3 regions of the Pseudomonas sp. SA195 genome follow, and region 2 is predicted to be linked to each of the others. Evidence: predicted binding sites of a transcription regulator. Region 2 holds the regulator's gene; each other region holds the start of a gene.
What was found. Region 2 encodes FliA, which starts transcription of late flagellar genes. Its sites were predicted from a motif close to CTAAAGTTTNNNNNNNNNNNGCCGNTAA; they were not measured.
Positions count from the first base shown of each region.

Region 1: the regulator FliA is predicted to act here: its motif matches at 3,531-3,558, upstream of motA (flagellar motor stator protein MotA).
Region 3: the regulator FliA is predicted to act here: its motif matches at 2,627-2,654, upstream of M1D78_RS11675 (methyl-accepting chemotaxis protein).

Region 1 covers NZ_CP096392.1:550,539-558,518, reverse strand. Annotated here, with positions in the region: gene M1D78_RS02470 (class I SAM-dependent methyltransferase) at 1-330, opposite strand, end outside; gene rsgA (small ribosomal subunit biogenesis GTPase RsgA) at 499-1,530, shown strand; gene motB (flagellar motor protein MotB) at 1,546-2,571, opposite strand; gene motA (flagellar motor stator protein MotA) at 2,580-3,431, opposite strand; gene M1D78_RS02450 (HDOD domain-containing protein) at 3,592-5,109, shown strand; gene M1D78_RS02445 (rhodanese-like domain-containing protein) at 5,154-5,969, shown strand; gene asd (archaetidylserine decarboxylase) at 5,981-6,871, shown strand; gene M1D78_RS02435 (molecular chaperone) at 7,036-7,980, shown strand, end outside.
Region 2 covers NZ_CP096392.1:2,891,294-2,899,273, forward strand. Annotated here, with positions in the region: gene M1D78_RS13325 (chemotaxis protein CheA) at 1-750, opposite strand, end outside; gene M1D78_RS13330 (protein phosphatase CheZ) at 763-1,557, opposite strand; gene M1D78_RS13335 (chemotaxis response regulator CheY) at 1,578-1,952, opposite strand; gene fliA (RNA polymerase sigma factor FliA) at 2,073-2,795, opposite strand; gene fleN (flagellar synthesis regulator FleN) at 2,814-3,644, opposite strand; gene flhF (flagellar biosynthesis protein FlhF) at 3,733-5,019, opposite strand; gene flhA (flagellar biosynthesis protein FlhA) at 5,035-7,155, opposite strand; gene sodC (superoxide dismutase [Cu-Zn] SodC) at 7,396-7,917, shown strand.
Region 3 covers NZ_CP096392.1:2,544,967-2,552,946, forward strand. Annotated here, with positions in the region: gene M1D78_RS11670 (short-chain fatty acid transporter) at 1-810, shown strand, start outside; gene M1D78_RS11675 (methyl-accepting chemotaxis protein) at 905-2,587, opposite strand; gene M1D78_RS11680 (MBOAT family O-acyltransferase) at 3,072-4,610, shown strand; gene M1D78_RS11685 (HAD-IIIC family phosphatase) at 4,630-6,549, shown strand; gene M1D78_RS11690 (acyl carrier protein) at 6,546-6,794, shown strand; gene M1D78_RS11695 (hypothetical protein) at 6,798-7,850, shown strand.

The sequences.
Region 1 (7,980 bases), 2.2 Mb from region 2:
CGGCACGCGCTCAACCAGCGCATTCCAGTTGAGTAGCAGCAGCACCGCGAAGCCGAGCAGCAAGACCCAGGGCGGCAAGGCGTGAGCCTGCATCAGAACCAACGCAGGGACGAAGACGAAGTTGATCGGCAACCACCATCCCGATAGCCCCAGGCGGCGGCCAACCAGCGCGGCCAGCACGCCCTGTACCAAGGCGGCCATCAGCAGGGTGACATGCATGCCGAACAAGCGTGCGGCAGTGAACAGCAGCAACCAGCAGACCACGGCCGCAACCAGATGACTGGCCAACGCCACGAGTGCAGGGATTCGAACGGGAGCCTGATTCGCCATGGACCTTAACAACCAAGAACGCGACGCCTGAGTCTAAACCGCTGTGACTGCCGCTGCGCAAACCACCAGATATCAGCCCGCCTCGGCATCCACCGGGCGACGCGCCCCGCAGGCCGCCACGATCAGCATGCTAGACTCGCATCCCTTTCCACCCTGGGCTTCACATACATGGCCAAACGCCAACTCAACCGCCGACAAAGCTGGCGCATCGAGAAAATCCAGGAGGAGCGCGCCGCTCGCGCGGCACGGCGCGAGTCCCGCGCCATCGATGAACTCGAAGGGGGCGACCTCGGCCCGGAGCAGACCGGCCTGGTCATCGCGCATTTTGGCGTCCAGGTGGAAGTCGAAGCCCAGGACGGCGACCAGCGCGGCCAGGTGTTTCGCTGCCACCTGCGCGCAAACCTGCCCGCGCTTGTGACTGGCGATCAGGTCGTCTGGCGGCCAGGCAATCAAGGCATCGGTGTGATCGTCGCGCAGTTGCCGCGCCATTCGGAGCTGTGCCGGCCCGACACTCGCGGCCAGCTCAAGCCGGTCGCGGCGAATGTCGACCTGATCGTAATCGTCTTCGCGCCGCTACCCGAACCCCACGCCAACCTCATCGACCGCTACTTGGTCGCCGCCGAACATGCCGGTATCGCGCCGCTGCTTCTGCTCAACAAGGCTGACCTGATCGATGCGCACAACCAGCCCGCGCTCGACGCGCTGCTTTCGGTGTACCGCACACTCGGTTATCCGCTGTTGGAAGTGTCTGCCCACGACGGGGCGGGCATGGACGCGCTCCGGCAGCGGCTCGACGGGCAGGTCAGCGTGTTTGTCGGGCAGTCGGGAGTGGGCAAGTCGTCGCTGGTCAACAGCCTGCTACCCGGCGTGGATACTCGCGTCGGTGCGCTGTCAGAGATGACCGGCAAAGGTACGCATACCACCACGACGGCTCGCCTGTTTCATTTCCCTGGCGGTGGCGAGCTGATCGACTCACCGGGCATTCGCGAGTTCGGCCTCGGCCATGTCAGCCGTGCGGACGTCGAAGCCGGGTTCATCGAGTTTCAGGATCTACTGGGACGCTGCCGCTTCCGTGACTGCAAGCACGACCGCGAACCGGGCTGCGCCCTGCTCAAGGCACTCGAGGAAGGCCGGATACAGCCGCAGCGCATGCAAAGCTATCGGCACATCATCAGCGGGTTGCAAGCACCCGAGTATTGATCGACCTCGGCCGCCTCACTCGCCAGGCTGGTCGAACTTCAAGACGCCGCCCTCGAAAATATTCAGGCGCTCGCGTAACTGCTCCGGTTGCAGCGGGTCGCTACCCGCCGCGGGCGCAAGCGCACCGGGCACGGCCGGCGGCGCGGGATTGGGCGCTGCGCCCGCCGGCGGTGCAGCCTCGTCGGTGGCTTCGGACTGCTCACCTTCGATGTTGCGCTGCGCCTTCTTGGTCAACACGAGGATGTCGATGCGGCGGTTGACCGGATTCAGCGGATCTTCGCGATCGAACAGCGCCGACGACGCGTAACCGACCACACGAGCGATCTGGTCTTCCGGATAGCCTCCGGCGACTAACGCACGCCGCGCCGCGTTGGCACGCCCGGCCGACAGCTCCCAGTTGCCGAACTCGCCCCGCCCGGAATACGGTTTGGCGTCGGTATGGCCGCTGACGCTGATCTTGTTCGGCACGGCGCGAATGGTGTCTGCCATCGCCAGCAGGATGTCTTCGAAATAGGGCTGCAGTTGGGCGCTGCCGAGCGCGAACATCGGGCGGTTCTCAGCATCCATGATCTGGATGCGCAGCCCGTCCTGGGTGATCTCGAACAGGATCTGATCCTTGAAGCGCGTCAGTTCCGGATTTTCGTCAACTTTGTTCTGCAACTCCTGCAGCAGCAGTTCCAGGCGTTCCTTGTCGAGCTGCTCGGCCAGGTTCTCGACCTGATCTGGATTGATGCTCGCCTCGGTCTGCTGCGGCTGCTCGTCGACCTGCTCGTTGAGCGTACGGTCCGGGGCAGGCGTGGGCGTACCGCCCAGGTCGATCACGTAGGGGCTAGCACTCTCGGTAAAGCCAATGGGGTCCTGGAAGTAACCGGAGATTGCGCGCTTCTGCTCGGGCGTGGCCGAACTCATCAGCCACATCACCAGGAAGAACGCCATCATGGCCGTCGCGAAATCGGCGAAGGCGATCTTCCAGGCACCGCCATGGTGACCGGCAGCGGATTTCTTGACCCGCTTGACGATGATTGGTTGGTTGTTGTCCATCGCTGTTCTTAACTACCGCGCATGGCTTGTTCGAGTTCGGAAAAGCTCGGCCGATGGGCCGGCAGGAGCACCTTGCGGCCAAACTCGACGGCCAGTGTCGGCGGCATCCCCGACGCGGAAGCAACCAGGGTTGCCTTGATGCTTTCGTAGAGGTTCAGCTCTTCCTTGGCGTCGTGTTCGAGGGCGGCGGAAAGCGGGCCGAAAAAGCCGTATGACGCGAGAATCCCGAGGAAGGTACCGACCAGCGCGGTCGCAACCTTTTCGCCGATCTCAGCGTTGGTCGCCGACGCCAGGATCGACATCGTGATCACGATCCCGAGCACCGCCGCGACGATACCCATCGCCGGAAGGCCGTCGGCGATCTTTGCCACGGCATGCGAGGGGTGCTCCAGTTCTTCCTTGAGGCCGGTAAGCTCCATGTCGAACAGGCCTTCAAGTTCGTGCGGGGCCATGTTGCCGGACGACATGATGCGCAAGTAATCGCAGACGAAGGCAGTCATGCGCTCGTCCTTGATGACGGAGGGGTATTTGCTGAAGATCGGACTGGCCTTGGGGTCCTCGAGGTCGGCCTCGATGGCCATCATGCCCTCGCGCCGGCTCTTGTTGAGGATCTCGTAGAGCATCCCGAGCACTTCGAGATAGAACTTATGGGTGAAGCGATGCCCGAACATCTGCAGCGATTTCTTGAACACGATCTTGGTCGTGCTGCCTGGGTTGGCCTGCAGAAAGCCGCCAAGGGCCGCGCCGCCGATGATCATGACCTCGAAGGGGTGAATGAGTGCCCCTAGCTTGCCGCCGGACAGGATGAATCCGCCAAGCACACTGGCGAATACCACGATGATGCCGATAATTTTTGCCATAGATAGGTACGTCTAAAACCTGGTCACGGAGGGGTGCCTGAACGCGCAGCAGATTGCCGCACAGGGCGCCGGGCGGGCAGATCGAAAGAATTGTTCGGGTTATCGGAACTTTTGCGCCAGACTAAAGGCCATCCCGATGAAATGCTAGTTCGGCGACCTCATGACCACGACCCCGCTACCCCGCACGCTGCCGGCCTGGATCAAGGCGCTAGACGCTGTCGTGCTGCCTGCCGATGCCAATGCCTACGCCCAGGTTCAACGCGGCCTGCGTGACAGCAGCAAATCAATGCGGCAGATATCCGAGTTGATCCAGGAAAGCCCGGTGCTGGCGCTGAACGTTATCCGCGAAGCGAACCAGGATGCCGCCGCGGCGAACAAGCCCGCCGAAAGCCTGGAAATCGCCTTGAGCCGCATCGGGCTCAAGCGTGCCGAGGCGTTGTTCCAGCGCGTTCCCGCAGCCAAACCCAAGGACATCCCCGCGCCGCTGCGGCAGCTGTTGCTGATTAGCCAGCACGCAAGCCAGCAGGCCAACGGGCTGTTCGCCGCTCGCCTCGCCCGACTGTGGCAGGAAATCCACTGGAACAGCCTGCTGTTTCTCTCGCCGATCTGGGCGCTTGTCGCAGCCCAGCCAGCGCTGCTCGACGCCTGGGAGCAGCGCGTGTTGGTCGGTGGCGAACCAGCACCTAAGGTCGAGCAGGAACTGCTCGGCGTGCCGCTGCTGGATCTGTGCGTCGCCGTGGCCGAACACTGGGCGCTGCCGGGTTGGATCGCCCTCGGCTACCGGCTGCTGCGCGAGAACCGGCGCCTGTTGATCAAGGCTCTGCACATCGCGCGCGACAACGAACACCCACTGCACCAGCAGCAGATGCTCGACGCCGACGCCGAGCTTCGGCGCTGGCTGACACTGCCCAGCAACACCATCGTGCTCGCGAACGGGCTCGCCCTGTCGTCGCACCACAGCTGGAATGGCATCCATAGCCTGCGCTGGCAACGCCTCGCAGGGCTTTACCTACAGGTGCCGCTGGGCGAATTGCAGCAACTGGTCCACCAGCAGGCCACGACCAGCGCCCAGGCAATCGGCCCTACCGATCTCTGGCACCCAGCGCAGGGGCTACTCTGGCCCTGGGAAAGCCGCTTCCAACAAGCACGCAAGGTCGAGTCTGCCCCCTCCCCTGCGCAGGCGCAGCAATGGCGCGATCTGTGCCGCGAGCTGCTGGCCGATCGGTCACCCTACAGCAACGTGCTGCAATTGAGCGCGACGGCCGGGCGGGCGCTCACGGCGGCAGGGTTGTCACGCGTGTTGGTGATGCTGGTCGATCGTCGCCAACACCGACTCATCGCCCAGCACGCCAACGGCCTTCCGCAGGCTGCGGTCCACGCCACCTTCGATCCCGAGCAGAGCCAGGTGCTGCGGCGCTTGCTGGAAAAGCCCGCCCTGCTCCGCCTGAACCCAGCCAACGTCGCGCAGTTCTCCGCCATGCTGCCGGGAACGCTCAAGAGCCTGTTTCCCGGTGAGCACGTGCTGCTTCGCTCGGTCGGCCTGGACGGGCGCGTGGTGATGCTGGTCGTCGCCGACCAGGCCAACGCCCCCTTGAGCGACAGCTCGGTGCAGGCCTTCGGCAAAACCGTGCAATGCATCGAGCGGGCCCTGGCCACGTTCAGCAAGCGCGGCCGCTAGCTTTTTCGCTAGACTGCGTGCTTTCAGATCAGCCGAGGCTCGACGTGTCCGCCTTCTCAAATCTGCCCCTGGTGATCGAACCGGCCGAGCTGGCCGACCGCCTCGATGCGCCCGAACTCATCCTGGTCGACCTGACCAGCGCTGGGCGCTATGCCGAGGGCCACATCCCCGGCGCCCGCTTCGTCGACCCCAAGCAGACTCAGCTCGGCCAGCCGCCCGCACCCGGCCGTGCACCGACTCGGACTCAGCTCGAGGCGCTGTTCAGCACCCTGGGCCATCGGGCCGATGCGGTCTACGTGCTATATGACGACGAAGGCGGCGGCTGGGCGGGGCGTTTCATCTGGCTGCTCGATGTCATCGGGCATCGCCGTTACCACTATCTCGACGGCGGCCTGCATGCCTGGCTGGCGGAGGGCCGGCCGCTCTCTCGTGAAATTCCCGCGCCGGGCAGTAGCCCCGTCGAGCTGACGCTGGACGACGCGCCGACTGCCAGCCGCGAATACATCGAAAGCCGCCTTGGCGCCGACGACGTGGTGATCTGGGACGCGCGATCGCCGCAGGAATACCGGGGCGAGAAGGTACTGGCGGCACGCGCTGGTCATATCCCCGGCGCCGTCAATTTCGAATGGACGGCGGGCATGGACCCCGCGCGCGCCATGCGCATCCGCGAGGACATCGCCGAGCAGTTGCTGGCGCTCGGCATCAGCCCCGATAAAGAAGTCATCACGCACTGCCAGACGCACCACCGGTCAGGCTTTACCTACCTGGTGGCGAAGGCGCTCGGCTACCCACGAGTCAAAGGATACGCCGGCTCCTGGGGCGAATGGGGCAACCTGCCCGACACCCCGATTCAGCAATGAAAAGGTCACCCATGATAGATCGCTTGTTCGTCATCAGCCAATACCTGCTTCCGCATCACCTGGTCTCCCGCGTCGCCGGCTGCCTCGCCGAATGCCGCCTGCCCTGGGTGAAGAACACCTTCATCAAGGCATTCATCCGTCACTTCGGGGTGCCCATGCATGAGGCGCAAGTCGAGGAACCCACGGAGTACGAGCATTTCAACGCCTTCTTCACCCGCGCGCTGAAAGACGGCGCCCGCCCGCTCGACCCGACACCCGGCGCCATCCTCAACCCTTGCGATGGTGCCATCAGCCAGCTCGGCACGATCGAGCAGGGCCGGATCTTCCAAGCCAAAGGCCACAGCTACAGCGTGATGGAACTGCTCGGCGGAGATCACGAACGCGCGGCGCCCTTCATGGGCGGCAGTTTCGCCACGGTTTACCTCTCACCAAAGGACTATCACCGTGTGCACATGCCGGTCGCGGGCACGCTGCGCGAGATGGTCTACGTGCCCGGGCGGATTTTCTCGGTCAATACCGTCACCACCGAAGGCGTGCCAGAACTGTTCGCGCGCAATGAGCGCGTGGTCTGCCTTTTCGATACCGAGCATGGCCCGATGGCAATGGTGCTCGTCGGCGCCATGATCGTCGCCAGCATCGAAACGGTCTGGGCTGGGCTGGTCACCCCGCCTAAGCGCAGCCTTAAAACGGTGCGCTACGACGAGACCGCTCGCGCGCCCATCCAATTGGCCAAGGGCGCCGAAATGGGTCGCTTTAAACTGGGCTCGACGGTCATTCTCCTGTTCGGCCCCGAGCAAGTCAGCTGGGCCACGGAACTGACGGCCCTGAGCCCTGTTCGCATGGGAGAGAGCCTGGGCCAGGTGACTACCGCCGCAGGCCTGATGGCAGACGAGCCAGCGTAACCCTGATCGGCACCAACGGTCAGTTGCGACTGACCCGACCGGACAGGTCCGCTATGATGCAGCGCATGATTGCACAATGACACTACAGGACAGGCTTGAGCACAGGAGTGCTGCTAAAGTTTCAAGAGGCCTGACGCCACAGGCCAAATCGCGGAGTTTGTAGCGTGGAAAACCACAGCCAACCACTGCTGTTGCGCGTGCCGAAGCCTGATCGGCAGGGGTTGTCGTTCTGCGAGCCCACGGTGCGCGACCTCAAGCGCTGGCTGGGGGGCCTGCCCAAGGCGAACCTCGGCGAAACCGCGCGCCTGCTCTACCAGGCCATGCTGGAACTCAACCAGCTACGCACCTCGAATCAGGGTCGCCTGCAGCTGCTCGAGGTCCTCCGCCCGGAAATCCATTACGTTTGCCGTCAACTCGAACGCTACTACCTGAACCAGCCCATCGTGCTCAGCGAACGGCCGCGCAAGGTCGCCAGCCTCTGCCAGGCGCTGCAAAACCACCTGGCGATCGGCTACAAACTGATTGCCGTCGACCTGGCGTCGCAGACCGGTCGCGATCGATTGCCATTGCTGACCATTGCACTTCAACGCGCCATCCATACGCTCTGCGCGATCCTGGTCCGCTCCACCCAGCTGTACAACCCGACGCCCGATGGGCTATGGCTCGAACTACATCAGCTGTACGCCATCGCCGTAGAGCAAGGCGTACACCGCACCGTCGTACGCGATGACCTGGCGTACCAGACCGAAGGGCTGAGCGCCGAACAGAGCTACATCGTCGCCCTGATGATGGGCAGCGCGCGCTGCAACCAGATGCGCCAGCAGAATATCGCTCGCCTCGCCGAGGTGATGGAGCCCTGGAGCCGGCTCGTGCGGCTACAGCCGGTCCAGCAAGGACCGACGCTATTTGCCGTCTCCACCCGCACCGACGCACCACCGCGCTATCGCTCGATGTTCAGCACCGACGAGCTGCCCTATTTGCTGGGCATCGACCCGCAGCAACTGGTCGAATCCCTGCGCAAGCATTTGCATGCCACCCCGGACACCCGCCCGCCGCCCGGCCTGGTGATCCCGGATGGGCTCAGCCTCGACCTCATGCAGCATGTCAGC
Region 2 (7,980 bases):
TGCAGACGGTGCCGGGCTTACTTCGCTGAACTGGCCTTTACCGTGCAGCTGATCGAGCAGCGCCTCGAATTCATCGTCGGTAATCTCGTCGCCGGCCGGCTGTGCGGCGGCCTGTTCAGGCACGACCACAGAATCGGCACCCGTAGCCGGGGCGAACTGGCCCTTGCCGTGAAGCTGGTCGAGCAGCGATTCGAACTCTTCGTCGGTAATCTCGTCAGCTGACGCCGCAGCCGGAGCCTCGGCCGCCTCGTCCAGCGCGCCAAGGAACTGTTCGAATTCAGTGTCGGCACTGGCTGGAACGGGCTCAGGCTCGGCCGAGCCGACCGGCGTGACCGGTTCGGCGACAGCCGGCTCGCTGGAGGCTGGTTCGGCCAGGCGCGACAGGGCTGCCAGCAGCTCGGGCGTGGCCGGGGTAACGGCCGTACGCTCACGGACCTGGCCGAACATTTCGTTGACGGCGTCCAGCGCTTGCAGGACAACGTCCATCAATTCCGAGTCGACGCGACGCTCACCCTTGCGCAGGATGTCGAAGACGTTTTCGGCGATGTGGCAACACTCGACCAGCTCATGCAGCTGGAGGAAACCCGCACCACCTTTTACCGTATGGAAACCGCGAAAAATCGCATTGAGCAATGCTGCGTCATCGGGGCTGCTCTCCAGCTCCACCAGCTGCTCTGACAATAGTTCGAGAATCTCGCCGGCCTCAACCAGGAAATCCTGGAGGATTTCTTCATCGGCGTCGAAGCTCATATTTCACTTCCCCTAAAAGCCCAGGCTCGAAAGCAGATCGTCGACATCGTCCTGCCCGGATACGACATCCTCACGTATATCGGCATGCATCTGCGGACCTTCACCATGGGAAGGGCCTTTTTCTTGTTTTTTTCGTTCCTGCTCGGCGCGCAGCTCTTCGCGGTCGTGCTTGATGCCTGCGACGCGGTCGACCTGACCGGCCATCAGCACCAGGTTGAGCAGGTTGCTTTCGAGTTCAGTGATCAGCCGCGTGACCCGCTTGATCACCTGGCCGGTCAGGTCTTGGAAGTCCTGGGCGAGCATGATTTCACTGAGGTTCTGCGACAGCTGGCTGCCATCGTTCATGGTCCGCTGCAGAAACTGATCTAGCCGTTTGACCAGGTCGCGGAACTGTTCGGCATTCATGTCGCGGCGCATGAAGCGCTGCCAATCAGCCGTCAAGCTCTGCGCCTCATAACTGACGTAGTTGACCAGCGGCGCGGATTCCTCGACGAGGTCCATGGTGCGGTTGGCGGCCTTCTCGGTCATCTCGACGACATAGGACAGACGGTCCGTGGCGTCAGTGATCGGTGACGGATCGCCCCCGGTCGCGCAGGTGTCCATCTCCAGCTTGACGATGGCGTTGTGCAGCTCGCGGGTAAGTTTGCCGACTTCTTGATAAAGTCCCTGGTTACGAGCCTGACTGAGCTCGTTAAACATCTGCGCCGCTTCGTCGAAGCGGCCCTGCTGGAGACTTTCGATAAGTTGGGGTGCGTGAGCCTTGAGCGTCGTTTCGAACTCCGCCAGGCTTTGGTCTGCTTGCGTCATAGTGCCCTCGCGGCGTTACTTCAGCCGTTGACGCGCTCGAAGATCTTCTCGATTTTCTCTTTGAGTACCTGCGCCGTGAACGGCTTGACCACGTACCCGTTAACACCGGCCTGCGCGGCCTCGATGATCTGGTCACGCTTGGCCTCGGCCGTCACCATGAGCACCGGCAGGTGCTTGAGACGGTCGTCCGCACGCACGGCGCGCAGCAGGTCGATGCCGGTCATGCCGGGCATGTTCCAGTCGGTGACGAGAAAGTCGAAGCTGCCGCTCTTGAGCATCGGCAGTGCGGTGGTGCCATCATCCGCCTCGGCGGTGTTGGTGAAGCCCAGATCACGCAAGAGGTTCTTGATGATCCGTCTCATCGTCGAAAAGTCGTCGACGATGAGGATTTTCATGTTCTTGTCCAAGTACACCTCCGTAAATCCCGAAATCCCGGAGCCTGCTCACGGTCTGTTGCGGGCTTCGTGAATGAAGCTCGTTAGAGCAACCTTGATTCGCGTTCCTGAGAACCGGCCCTATCGCGCGCGCCACTCGCCGAGACGAGCCCGCAGGCGCGCCGCGCACTGACTGTGCAACTGGCTGACCCGTGACTCGCTGACGCCCAGCACCTGGCCGATTTCCTTCAAATTCAACTCTTCGTCGTAGTACAGCGACAGCACCAGCTTTTCACGCTCGGGCAGACTGGCAATCGCATCAGCCAGGGCCTGCTGGAAGCGCTCGTCCTCAAGATCGCGAGACGGTTCCGGGTGGGCGCTGGCGGCGTCTTCACCGAACTCCCCGTGCTCGCCTTCCGTCAGCAGATCATCGAAGCTGAACAGGCGGCTGCCCAGGGTGTCGCCCAGAATGCCGTAGTACTCATCGAGACTCAATTTAAGTTCGGCCGCAACTTCTTGATCTTTAGCGTCGCGCCCCGTTCTTGCTTCGATGGCGCGAATGGCCTCGCTGACCATGCGCGAATTGCGGTGCACCGACCGTGGCGCCCAGTCGCCCTTGCGAACCTCGTCAAGCATCGCGCCACGAATGCGGATACCGGCATAAGTTTCGAAGCTTGCCCCCTTGCCGGAGTCGTACTTCTTGGAGGCTTCGAGCAGGCCGATCATGCCGGCCTGCATCAGATCATCGACCTGCACGCTGGCTGGCAGGCGCGCCAGCAAGTGGTAAGCGATGCGCTTGACCAACGGGGCGTACTGCTCGATGAGCTGGTACTGGGAGTCTTTAGCCACTTTGGTGTTGTACATAACCGATTCCCGCCGCTGTCAGTCGTGTGCGTTTGCGGTGGGCCTGACCAGGCGCTCCACAAAAAACTCAAGGTGGCCACGCGGGTTTGCCGGCAGCGGCCAGGTGTCGATTTTCTGCGCTATGGCCTTGAAGGCCAGCGAGCACTTGGCTCGCGGGTAGGCCTCGTAGACCGCGCGTTGCTTCTGAACGGCCTTGCGTACCGCCTCGTCGTAGGGAACCGCACCGACGTACTGCAGGGCGACATCAAGGAAACGTTCAGTCACCTTGGTCAGCTTAGCGAAAAGATTGCGTCCTTCCTGCGGCGCGTGCGCCATGTTCGCCAGCACCCGGAAGCGGCTGATGCCGTAGTCGCGGTTGAGCAACTTGATTAGCGCGTAAGCATCGGTAATCGAGGTGGGCTCATCGGTGACCACGAGCAGGACCTCCTGCGCCGCGCGAACGAAGCTCACCACGCCATCGCCAATACCGGCCGCGGTGTCGATGATCAGCACGTCGATGTCGTGGCCGATCTCGCTGAAGGCCTGGATCAGGCCGGAATGCTGCATCGGTGATAGCTGCACCATGCTTTGCGTACCCGACGCGGCAGGCACGATCCGTACGCCGCCAGGGCCCGGGATCATGACGTCGCGCAGATCGCATTCACCGGCGATCACATCCGCCAGGGTGCGCTTGGCGGTCAGGCCTAGCAGCACGTCAACGTTGGCCAGACCGAGGTCGGCGTCGAGCAGCACCACACGCCGACCGAGATCAGCCAACGCCAGGGAAAGGTTGACCGATACGTTGGTCTTGCCGACGCCACCCTTGCCGCCGGTCACAGCAATAACCTGTACGGGATGAATACCCATCATCAAACGCCTATATCTTGCTGGGGCCCGAAGGCCATCGATGCGTTCAACCTGAACGCGTCTACTGTTTCTCTCTCACGCAGCGCTCTGTTCATCCCGCCCTCCGTGAGGAACCGTTGTACAGGCCGGAAAACATGTCGGCCATCGTTTCCTCGCTGGGCGACTCTTCGGATTGCAGGCTCACCGCGCGGCTGACCAGTTGATGCGTGCGCGGCAACTGGAGGTCCTCGGGAATCCGCGGGCCGTCGGCAAGGTAGGCAATCGGCAGATGCTGACTGATGGTCAGCCCGAGCACGTCGCCCAGAGTACCTGCCTCATCAAGTTTAGTCAGGATGCACCCTGCCAGCCCGCAGGGCCGGTAGTGATGCCACGCCGCTTTCAGGACTTGGCTCTGGCTGGTCGCCGCGAGCACCAGATAGTTCTTCGAACGTACGCCACGGTCGGCCAGCGCCTGCAGCTGCAGGCGCATCATCGGATCGCCTGCCGGCAGGCCAGCGGTGTCGAGCAGAATCAATCGCTTGCGTGCAACCGGCTCCAGGCTCTTGCTCAGCGGCTGACTCGGGTCGATCTGGATCACCGGCACGTTGAGGATACGACCCAAGGTCTTGAGCTGCTCCTGCGCGCCGATACGGTAGTTGTCCATGCTCGCCAGGGCGATGCTCTGCGCGCCGTGCTTGAGAACATGGCGTGCAGCGAGCTTGGCCAGGGTCGTGGTCTTGCCGGCGCCGGCCGGGCCGACAAGAGCAATGACACCGCCCTCTTCCAGCGGCTCGTGCTTGGTCACTTTGATGGACTGAGCCAGGTGCGCCAGCAGCATGCGCCAGGCCTGACGCTGATCACTGATCGAGGCCACCTTTTCCAACAGCCCACGCGACAGATCAGCCGGCAGACCGAGGCGCTGCAAGCGACGCCAGAGGCCAGCCTGCAGCGGGCGACGGTTCTGCTCGTGGCCCCAGGCCAATGAGCCGAGTTGCACCTCGATCAGCTCGCGCAGGCCTTGCAATTCGGTCTGCATTGCCTCGACGGCACGCGAGTCGAATGCCGGAGCCGGCGCGGCTACCGGCGCTGCAGCAGGTTTGGCGGCTACGGCCGGCTTCTCGTCAAGCAACTGACGGTCCCGAGCGGGCTGCGAGCGAGGCGCGCTCAACTCGGCATGGGCATCGGCGATGCGGGTCTGGGTCTTGCGCAGCTCGGCCTCGAGCGCCGGATTCGGCTGCTTCGGCGCGACTGCTTCCATCGGATAATCGAGCACGGCTGTCAGCTCGACGCCGCCAGCGACACGGCGGTTGCCGGTGATCACGGCGTCGGCACCCAGCTCGTCACGAATCATCTTCATGGCGATACGCATGTCGGCTGCGAAGAAACGTTTGACCTGCATGGCCTGTACCCTCGGTTAATTCTGACCCACCGTCGAAACGATGGTGACCTGCTTGTTATCCGGTATTTCCTGATAGGCCAGGACATGAATGTTGGGGACTGCCAGCCGGGCGAATCGCGAGAGCATCGCGCGGACCGGGCCGGCTACCAGCAGAATCGCTGGCTTACCCATCATTTCTTGACGCTGTGCCGCATCTACCAGAGACCGTTGCAACTTTTCTGCCATTCCTGGCTCGAGAAGAATGCCGTCTTCCGAGCCTTGTCCGGCCTTCTGCAGGCTATTGAGCAATATCTGTTCCAACCTGGGCTCAAGGGTGATCACAGGCAGCTGCGGCTCAAGCCCGACAACGTTTTGCACGATTGCGCGGGACAACGCGACCCGCACAGCCGCCACCATCGCGGCGGGATCTTGACTCTTGGTCGCAACGTTCGCGATGGCTTCTGCGATGGTGCGGATGTCGCGAACCGGCACCTGCTCCATCAGCAGCGACTGCAGCACCTTGAGCAAGGTCGAGAGCGAAATCATGCCTGGCACCAGTTCCTCGGCGAGCTTCGGCGAGCTCTTGGCCAGTAGCTGCATCAGTTGCTGCACTTCTTCGTGGCCGAGCAGCTCATGGGCGTGCTTGTGCAGGACCTGGTTGAGGTGGGTCGCAACCACGGTGCTGGCATCGACAACGGTGTACCCGAGCGACTGCGCCTGATCACGCTGGCTGGCTTCGATCCAGACCGCTTCCAGGCCGAACGCCGGGTCCTTGGCGGCAATCCCATTGAGCGGACCGAACACCTGACCGGGGTTAATCGCCAGCTCGCGGTCAGGGTAAACCTCGGCCTCTGCAAGGCTCACCCCCATCAGTGTCAGACGATAGGCGTTGGGCAGCAGATCGAGGTTGTCGCGGATATGTACGGAAGGCATCAGGAAGCCCAGATCCTGAGACAACTTCTTGCGCACGCCCTTGATACGGGCCAGCAGCTGGCCGCCCTGGTTACGATCGACCAGCGGAATCAGGCGATAACCTACTTCGAGGCCGACCATGTCAACGGGCGTCACGTCATCCCACCCCAGCTCCTTGGTCTCCGCAGCGCGCTGCGCCGGCAGGGTTTCCTGTTGCTTCTGTACCTCTTGCTCAGCTTGCTGCTTGGCCTGCTTCTGGCGATGCCAGATCCAGTAAGCACCACCGGCAGAGGCCGCACCCAGCCCGAGAAAGGACATGTGCGGCATGCCAGGCACCAGACCCATGGCGATCATAATGCCGGCCGAGACCGCCAGCGCTTTAGGCGAGGCGAACATCTGCCGGTTAACTTGCTGACCCATGTCCTCAGCGCTGGTAACGCGGGTCACCATGATCGCGGCAGCGGTCGAGAGCAGAAGCGACGGAATTTGCGCCACGAGACCGTCACCGATGGTCAGCAACGCGTAGACCTGGCCCGCCTCAGCGAAGGTCATACCGTGCTGTGCCATGCCGATACCGACACCACCGATCAGGTTGATGAAGAGAATCAGAAGGCCGGCGATGGCGTCACCGCGTACGAACTTGCTGGCACCATCCATCGAGCCGTAGAAATCCGCCTCGGATGCCACCTCGACGCGACGCTTCTTCGCCTCGGCCTGATCGATCAGGCCTGCATTGAGGTCGGCATCGATCGCCATCTGCTTGCCGGGCATGGCATCGAGGGTGAAGCGTGCGCTCACCTCGGAGATACGGCCGGCACCCTTGGTAACGACCACGAAGTTGATGATCATGAGGATCGCGAAGACGACGATACCCACGACGTAATTACCGCCGATCACCACATTACCGAAGGCTTCGATCACGTGGCCCGCCGCCGAGCCCCCTTCGTGGCCGTTGATCAATACGACGCGGGTCGAAGCGACGTTCAACGCCAGGCGCATCAGGGTCGCTACCAGCAAGATCGTCGGAAACACCGCGAAGTCCAGCGGCCGCAAGGCGTAGACGCTGACCAGCAACACAACGATCGACAGCGCGATGTTGAAGGTGAACAGCAGGTCCAGCAGGAACGGCGGCACCGACAGCATCATCATGCCCATCATCACGAGCAGCAGCAGCGGCACCCCCAGGTTGCCGCGCCCCGCGCCCGCCAGGCCGTTGCGAATGTTGATGAGTTGCGTGCGATCCACGTAGACCCCGACAAGACAGAACAAAGAATTGACGCTCGACGCGCCCTGCTCGGGTTGATAGCAAGAAGGGGTCCAACTTCGGTAGGACAGGCGCCAAGCTCGATGCCAGACACGACCGACGGGTCGATTGCGAACCGCTGGCGACCGTCACAGTCTCACTGGAAGCGCCGTCGCGTTGCCCGCTGCGCGACGGCTCCCCAAGGCGGCCGCGGCCGCCCCTGACAGGAACAGGAGTTTGCAATGAAACAGTGGATCATCGCGGCCATCGCAGGCTGCACTGCGCTCGGCGCCAGCGCCGAGACGCTCAATGTCGATGTCAAATCGGTAAACGCTCAGGGAGTCGGCGAATCGGTCGGCACGGTCAAGATTGAGACCAACGAATACGGGCTGGTCTTTCGCCCTGAACTGTCCGGGCTAGAGCCGGGGACTCACGGTTTCCATATCCATGCCAAAGGCAGCTGCCAGCCTGAAGAGAAAGACGGTAAACCCGTTCCCGCTGGCGCTGCTGGTGGTCACTGGGACCCGAAAAACACCGGCAAACACGGCGAACCCTGGGGTGAAGGTCATATGGGCGACCTCCCGGCGCTGATGGTCGGTAGCGACGGCAAGGCCAACCAGCCGGTTCTCGCCCCGCGCCTGAAAAGCCTCGGTGACATCAAGGGCCTGGCGCTGATGGTTCACAAGGGTGGCGACAACCACTCCGACCATCCCGAGCCTCTTGGCGGTGGCGGTGCCCGCGTAGCCTGTGGATTGATCGAATAAAAACCGCCCAAGGCTGGAAGCGTGCTCGCTTCCAGCCTCTCCAAACGCTGCCGTCCTCGCCTA
Region 3 (7,980 bases), 350 kb from region 2:
ACCACGGCGCTGGGTGTCGGCGAAACGCTGTTCACACCCATGAACCTGACCATCATCGCGCTGCTCGTCATTGGCCTGCCGATCCTCAACTGGGCGATGCATCCGAAGACCCCGAAAACCGCTGATCCCGCCCTGCTGCGCGACCCCGAGCACAACGCCCTCCCCCGCGCCACGCTCGCCCAGCGCCTGGATGACAGCCGGATCCTCAATCTGCTGATCGTCGCGCTCGGCGTCGTTTATTTCGGCTACTACTTCGCCGCGAACGGCTTCGCGCTGACACTGAATATCGTCATTGGTCTGTTCCTGTTCATTGGCCTGGCACTGCATGGCTCGCCGGAGCGCTACATGCGCGCGGTGCAGGATGGCATCGGTGGAATCAGCGGCATCGTCATCCAGTTCCCGTTCTACGCCGGAATCATGGGCATGATGGTCGGCGCCAATGCCGACGGGCTGTCACTAGGCAAGCAGATCACCGACACCTTCATCGCCTGGTCGTCGGCCGACAGCTTCCCGGTGCTGGCTTTCCTTAGCGCGGGCCTGGTGAACGTCTTCGTGCCGTCTGGCGGCGGCCAGTGGGCCGTGCAGGGCCCGATCATGCTGCCTGCCGGCCAGGCGCTGGGCGTGGCCCCGGCCGTTACTGCCATGGCGATCGCCTGGGGCGATGCCTGGACGAACATGATCCAGCCCTTCTGGGCGCTCCCGATCCTCGGCATCGTCGGCCTCGGCGCAAGGGACATCATGGGCTACTGCCTGCTGATGCTGGTGTACTCGGGCGTGGTGATCTCCGGCTGCCTGTATTTCTTCGGCTGACGCTCGCCGCTGCGAGCCAGGGGCTAGAAACGACAAAGCCGGCAGTTGTGCCGGCTTTGTCGTTTAGCGAAGGCGGCTCATGCCGCCCGCAAACCTAGATGCGGAACTGACGCACCAGCCCACCGAGGCGTTCGCCGACGTTGGCAAGGTTGCGTGCCGTACGGGCGCCCTGCTGGGTTTCCTCGGCTACGTTTTCGACAGCCGTGGCGATCTGATGAACGCTGCGGTTGATCTCTTCCGCGACTGCGGTTTGCTCTTCGGCCGCGCTGGCGATCTGGGCGTTCATGCCGTTGATGGTCGCAATCAGTTGTGAGATCGCATCCAGCGAGGCACCGGCCTGGTTGGCCTGCGCGCTACTGGCATCCCCGGCTTCGCTCGAACGGCCCATCGCGGCGACGGCCTGCTTCGTGCCGGTCTGCAGGCGGTCGATCATGCCCTGGATTTCCTGCGTGCTTTGCTGGGTGCGGCTGGCCAACGCGCGCACCTCATCGGCAACCACCGCGAAGCCACGTCCGGCTTCACCGGCACGGGCCGCTTCGATCGCCGCGTTGAGGGCCAGCAGGTTGGTTTGCTCGGCAATCGAGCGGATCACGTCGAGCACGCCGACGATGGCGTGCACGTCCTGTTGCAGTTCGTCCAACGAGCTTCCGCTGCTGCGAATCTCCTCCACCAGCGCATGGATCTGGCGAATGCTCGTATCCACGACTGCCTTGGCCTGCTGCCCTTCACGGTCGGTCTGCTGAGCCGCTTCGGCGGCGCCTTGCGCGCTGTGGGCCACTTCCTGCGCAGCGGCGGACATTTCGTTGATCGCCGTGGCGACCTGATCGGTCTCCTGGCGTTGGGTTTCCATCGCTTTCTCGGAACGCTGCGCCTGCGCGGCAACCTCACCGACCATGCCCGTGAGCTGGCCGGTCATTTCGGCGACCTGGCTGACCATGGTGTGGATCTTGCCGACGAACAGGTTGAACGAGCGGGCAAGCTGGCCGAGTTCGTCGTTGCGGTTCTCTGGCAGACGGTGGGTCAGGTCGCCCTCGCCGGCAGCGATGTCGTCGAGCTGAGCGCGGATTACCTGGATGGGTTTGACAATGGAGTTGCTGATCACGACCCCGGCGATACCCAGCGCTACCAGCATCACGCCGGCGATGGCGAGGATGCTGCTGAGGATAGAGTTCACGCGGCCGTCGATGTCCGTACGGACTTCGTCCAGCGCCGCTTCGATGTTATCCAGGTTCACCGCCGTGCCCAGCGCCAGGTCCCATTTAGGCAGGTAGTAGCTATAGGCGAGCTTGGGTACCAATACCTTGTCGTTGCTCGGCAACGGCGAGGAATAGTTGACGTAGTAGGTGTTGTTCTTCGCGACCGCAACCAGCTCGCGGTTGACGTACACGCCATTCGGGTCGCGGCGGTCGCTCAGATTGACGCCAACGTCCACCGGGCTTTCGCCGCGGAACAGGCGGACCACGTTGGAGTCGTGGCCAAAGAAGTAGCCGTCCTTGCCGAACTTGATCTTTTTCAGGATGGCGATGGCCTCGTCGCGGCTGGCCATGTCGCCCTGCGCCGCCGGCTCGTAGAGATGCGCGACGCTACTGACACCGATGCGCATGTAGTCTTCCAAACGGGCGCGGGCATCGTCGATGAGCCGCTCACGGGTGGTTTCGATCTCTTCTTGGGCAAGCGAGTGAAGGATCTTTGCCGCCGCGCCGCTCAGCACTGCCGCGAACAGAACGATCGGCACGAGTGCCAGGAGCAGAACCTTCAGTTTCAGCGTCATTCGCATGGGATATATATCCGCAAAAGGAGTAGGAGTACTGGTGGGTCATCGGCTGACCGATGGGAAAGTTCAGTCCAGGCCCATGGCGCTCATCGGGATTGTGATAAACACCTCATTTTCTGGCCGTCCGCCTCGCCTCTCGCAACGGCGTACCCGCCATTCGCGCGCATTCGCTGCCGTTTCGGCCCCGTTCGGCCATCTCCCCGAAACCGCTCTGAATCGCGCCGTTTCGCTTGGTTTCGCTGCATGTTTCCGTCCATCCGCCAACTTTTCTTACCAGACGAACGGCGCAACTTTTTCTTACAACTGCCAGTCGCATTCACAGACCAGGAGATGACTCCGTAGTAGCGAGAAGGATCGAGCCTGGCAGCGAAACGCTCTTTTCGGGGGTGAGCCAGCGCACCGACGACTGTTGTCACGGGCTGGTTCATGGACGCTGTCGCCGAACCCAGCGGTTCGGCAGAGGATTTTCTGAGCAAGGATAAGGACAGTGCTCTTCAACTCCATGATCTTCATTGCCGGTTTCCTGCCGGTGGTCCTGCTCGGGTTCATCCTGCTTGCTGGCAGTGGTCGGCAACGTCATGCAGCGGTTTGGCTGACCCTCGCATCGCTGGTTTTCTACGGTTGGTGGAACCCTGCCTACGTGCCGCTACTGGTCGGCAGCATGGTCTTCAACTACCTGCTCGGCGGCGCATTGATGCGCAATTCATCCAGGGTTCTGCTGGTGTTTGGGGTCGGTGCCAACGTCGCGCTGCTCGGTTACTACAAGTACACCGGTTTCCTGTTCGGCACGCTGGATGAGGCTTTCGGCCTGGGCTGGTCGGTAGGCGACATCATCCTCCCACTGGCAATCTCCTTTTTCACGTTCCAGCAAATTGCCTATCTGGTGGACGCCGATGACGGCGAAGTCAGTGAGCACGATTTCGTCAACTACTGCCTGTTCATCAGCTTTTTCCCACAACTGATTGCCGGCCCGATCACACACCACGGCGAGATGCTCAAACAGTTCAAGGACGCCAGCACCTTCCGCCCGCGCCTGGATAACCTGTCGCTCGGCCTTACGGTATTTCTGCTCGGTCTGTTCAAGAAGGTCATCATTGCCGACCCACTGGGCGCCAAAGCGTCGCCGATCTTTGCGGTCGCTGCGGACGGCACGGTGCCGGCTCTGTACGACGCCTGGTTCGGCGCACTCACCTATACGCTGCAAATCTATTTCGACTTCTCCGGCTACAGCGACATGGCCATTGGCTTGGGCCTGATGTTTGGCCTGCGCCTGCCGGTCAACTTCAACAGCCCATTCAAAGCGCATAACGTCATCGACTACTGGTCGCGCTGGCACATGACGCTGACGCGCTTTCTCACCGCCTATCTCTACAACCCCATCGTCATGCGCATCACGCGCTCGCGAATGGCGGCCGGCAAGCCGCTGCCACGTCGCGGCAAGATGAGTCTCGGCACTTTCGTGGTGCTGGTGGCCTACCCGACGGTGCTGACGATGTTCATCTCTGGCGTATGGCATGGCGCTGGCTGGCAATTCGTAGTGTTCGGACTGCTGCACGGCTTCTATCTGGTCGTCGCGCATGGGTTCCGTGCGTTCAAAGCACGCCAGGGCCTGCCGCTCGACAGCGACAAACCAATGCACCACGGCGCCGCAGTGCTGCTGACCTTTCTCTGCGTTGTGGTCGCAATGGTGTTCTTCCGTGCCGAAAGCGTCACCGCCGCGCTGGCGATGCTGTCCGGAATGATTGGCTTGAGCGACCTGACGACCAAGTTCGACAAATCCGATTACCTCACGGTCGCTCTGTTGCTGGCCTTCGTCTGGCTGATGCCCAACGTGCAGCAGTGGATGGCTCGCGTACGCACCGCCCTGGATGCCCAGCCGCGCGAGCACTGGCTGCTGCGCTGGTTTCCCGTGGCGCTCTGGAGCCCGAGCCCGGTGATCGGGCTGGCCGTTGGCGTACTGGGCTTCTTCGCGCTCGCCGTGGCCTTCTCCGTGGCCCCTACCGAATTCCTCTATTTCCAGTTCTAGACAAGGAGTTCCGCTGCTTATGGATCAGCTCGTTTGGTTGGCACAACACCCGGATCTAGGCGCGGCGATTGGCGAGGCCAAGCGCGAGCCCGATGCAATGCTTCGCCTGGCCGAGGCTGCTCGCCTGGCCGGCTATCGCCGCGACTTTACCCAGACCACGCGGCTGGACCGGCTAGCGAGCGAAGGGTTGCGCGCGGTTGCCAGCGGTGATGCAAGCGCGCCGGGGCTGCGACCACTGCGTATCGCCCTGCTGGCTTCACATACTGTCGATCATCTCGTGCCTGCGATCCGCATCGCTGGGTTGCATCGGCGCCTCGCGCTTTCGGTCCATGTCGCGCCCTATGGGATGTATCGCCAGGCGCTGCTGATGGACGATGCCGCGCTCAACGCCTTTGCGCCGCAGCTGATCATGCTCGCGCTGGATGCACGTGATGCACCGCTTCAACTGTCACTCGACGCCAGCCAAGCCGATGTGGAGGCCGCGGTGAACGAGCGTGTCGAGGAACTTCGCCTGCTTTGGCGTCGGGCGCGTGAGCGCTACGCCGCACAGGTGGTGCAACAGACCATCGTGCCTGCCGATCCACCGTTGTTCGGCTCCTTCGAGGCGCTGGTGCCGGCCTCGCCCTATGCGCTGGTCGAGCGGCTCAACACGGCCATCCGGCAGGCCGCTCGTGAAGACGGTGTGCTGCTCATGGACCTCGCTTGGGAAGCCGCGCGCGGCAGCTACGGCGACGGCCTTGGCGAGCCGGTGCGCTGGCACCAAGCCAAGCAGCTGGTCAGCCCCCACCTTGCGCCGCTGTATGGCGACCAACTGGCGCGCATCGCGGCAGCGAGCGTCGGTCTAGCCCGCAAATGTCTGGTACTGGATCTGGACAACACGCTCTGGGGCGGCGTAGTCGGCGACGATGGCGTAGAGGGCATTCACCTTGGTCAGGGCTCGCCCAGTGGCGAAGCCTTTTTGAGCTTCCAGCGTTATGCCGCGTTGTTGGCGCGGCGCGGAATCATCCTTGCGGTGTGCAGCAAAAACGATCTGAGTGTCGCCGAGGCTGCGTTCAACCATCCCGAAATGGTGCTCAAGCGAAGCGACATCTCCGCCTTCGTAGCCAACTGGGAAGACAAGGCCGGCAACCTGCGGCGCATTGCGTCGATGCTCGATATCGGCCTGGACAGCCTCGTCTTCGTGGATGACAACCCCGCCGAGCGCGACATCGTGCGCCGCGAACTGCCCGAAGTGGCTGTGCCGGAGCTACCCGATGACGTGGCGGACTACCCCGCACGTGTCGCCGCGGCTGGCTACTTCGAAGCGGTGTCCTTCACCTCGGACGACACCACCCGTGGCCGTAACTATGCGCTCAACGCCGAGCGCAAAGCCGCCATGAGTCAAGCCACGGACATGGAAGGCTACCTGCGGGGCCTCGAGATGGTGATGACGGCTGCTCCCATCCGAACGGCTGAACTGGCACGTAGCACACAGCTGATCAACAAGACCAACCAGTTCAACCTCACCACGCGCCGCTACGGCGAGGCGGAGGTCGAGCGCATGGCCAACGACTCTCGGTGCGTAGCGTTGGCGATCCGGCTGGCGGACAAGTTCGGCGACAACGGCTTGATCAGCGTTGTGCTCGCCTGCCCGGACGCGTCGGTCAGCGATGACGAACTGCTGATCGACAGCTGGCTGATGAGCTGTCGAGTACTTGGCCGGCAGGTCGAAGACGCCGTGCTCGACGTGCTGGTCAGCGCTGCAATCGCCGCCGGCTACCGCGCCCTGATCGGCGAGTACCGGCCAACCGAGCGTAACGCGATGGTGGCCGAACACTACCCACGGCTCGGTTTCATCCAGCATCCAGCGCCCGGCACTGCACCCGCCGACGCGACCTTCTGGCGCTACGACCTCACCAGCCCCCGCACTTCCCGCCACTTCATCGAGGTAAAGGCATGACCGAAGCAGAAGTACTCCAGGCACTGACCCCCGTTTTCCACGACGTGTTCGACGACGACAGCATTGTCCTCGCACCGGAAATGACCGCCAACGATATAGACGGCTGGGACAGCCAGACCCACGTCATGCTGACCGTCGCGGCTGAGCAGCGCTTCGGTATCAAGTTCCGCACGGCTGAGCTCGAGTCGCTGCGCAACATCGGCCACTTTGCACAAGTCATCAGCGCCAAGCTCGAAGGGAGATAGATCATGATCCAGGCAGCAGACCTCCCCCACCCCGACGACGAAGCCACCCGCGCTGCCAGCGCGCCGGGCGGTATTCGGGCGCGGTATCTGCTGTCGGTCTTCGCCGGAGTGTTCGGCACGCTGGGGCTGTTCTGCCTGACGCTGTTCTTGCTCGAGCGCACCGGCAACCTGCCGCCCCCCGCGTTTTCGAACAACCTGTGCGTGGACGAGAAACTCAACTTCTTGCGTGCGAACCCGATCCGTTCGCCCAATCTTTTGGTGATCGGCTCGTCTGTGGCTTGGCGCCACGTCGACGGCGATGCCTTGACCCGAGCCATGCCCGAGCTGCGTCCCATGAATGGCGCCTTCTGCGGACTGTTTGCCAACCAGTCCACCTATGTCGGGCAATGGTTGCTCGACCGCGAGCCCAGCATTCGCAGCGTGGTGATGATTGCCGATCCGCAGGATTTCGCAGGCTGCTGGCGCGTACCGACCGCCGTGTTCAACCGCGAACACGTCGACCCTTACGTCTATGGTGGCGCCTCACCCTGGGGCTATTACATGCGCTACTTCGCGCCCAAGTCGCTCGCGCGCAACGCGCTGACCGTCAAGGCACAGCGCGCCGGGCAGATCGAGTGGGATCCGCTGGTATTCAACCGCCACGGCGACGGCCCGCTGGTGACCAACAATACCCGCGACCTGCTCTATGGCCGGCCCGAAGCGCTGGACCGCAACTGCTTTGCCGCCCTGCGCCAGCTACGTGAACGGCTAGAGCAAACCGGCCAGCAGCTGATGGTCGTTTCGACGCCCCTGCATCCCGAGTGGAAAGAACAATACGATCCGGACGGCACATTCATGGCCGACTTCGACCAGCGCATCCAGGCCAGCCTGGGCAGCCACGGCACTTACTGGAATGCTGACAAGGATTGGAGCACGCCGGACAACGCGTTCGTCGATGCCGTGCACCTGCGCTGGTCCGCCGTCCGACACTTCACGCTTGCCCTAGCCGAACAGATGCGCAACGCGGCAGCCGGCCCGGTCGCCCCAAGCGGCCTGGAAACAGCCGGACTCGAATAACCGTGACACTGCTACTTCATCGTAGCCCCGCTGGGCGAACAAGTTCGCCCCTACATCAACCGTAGGGGCGAATTCATTCGCCCCTACCCCGCCCCCCGCAGCGGCACCGGCACGCATTTATACGAACGGC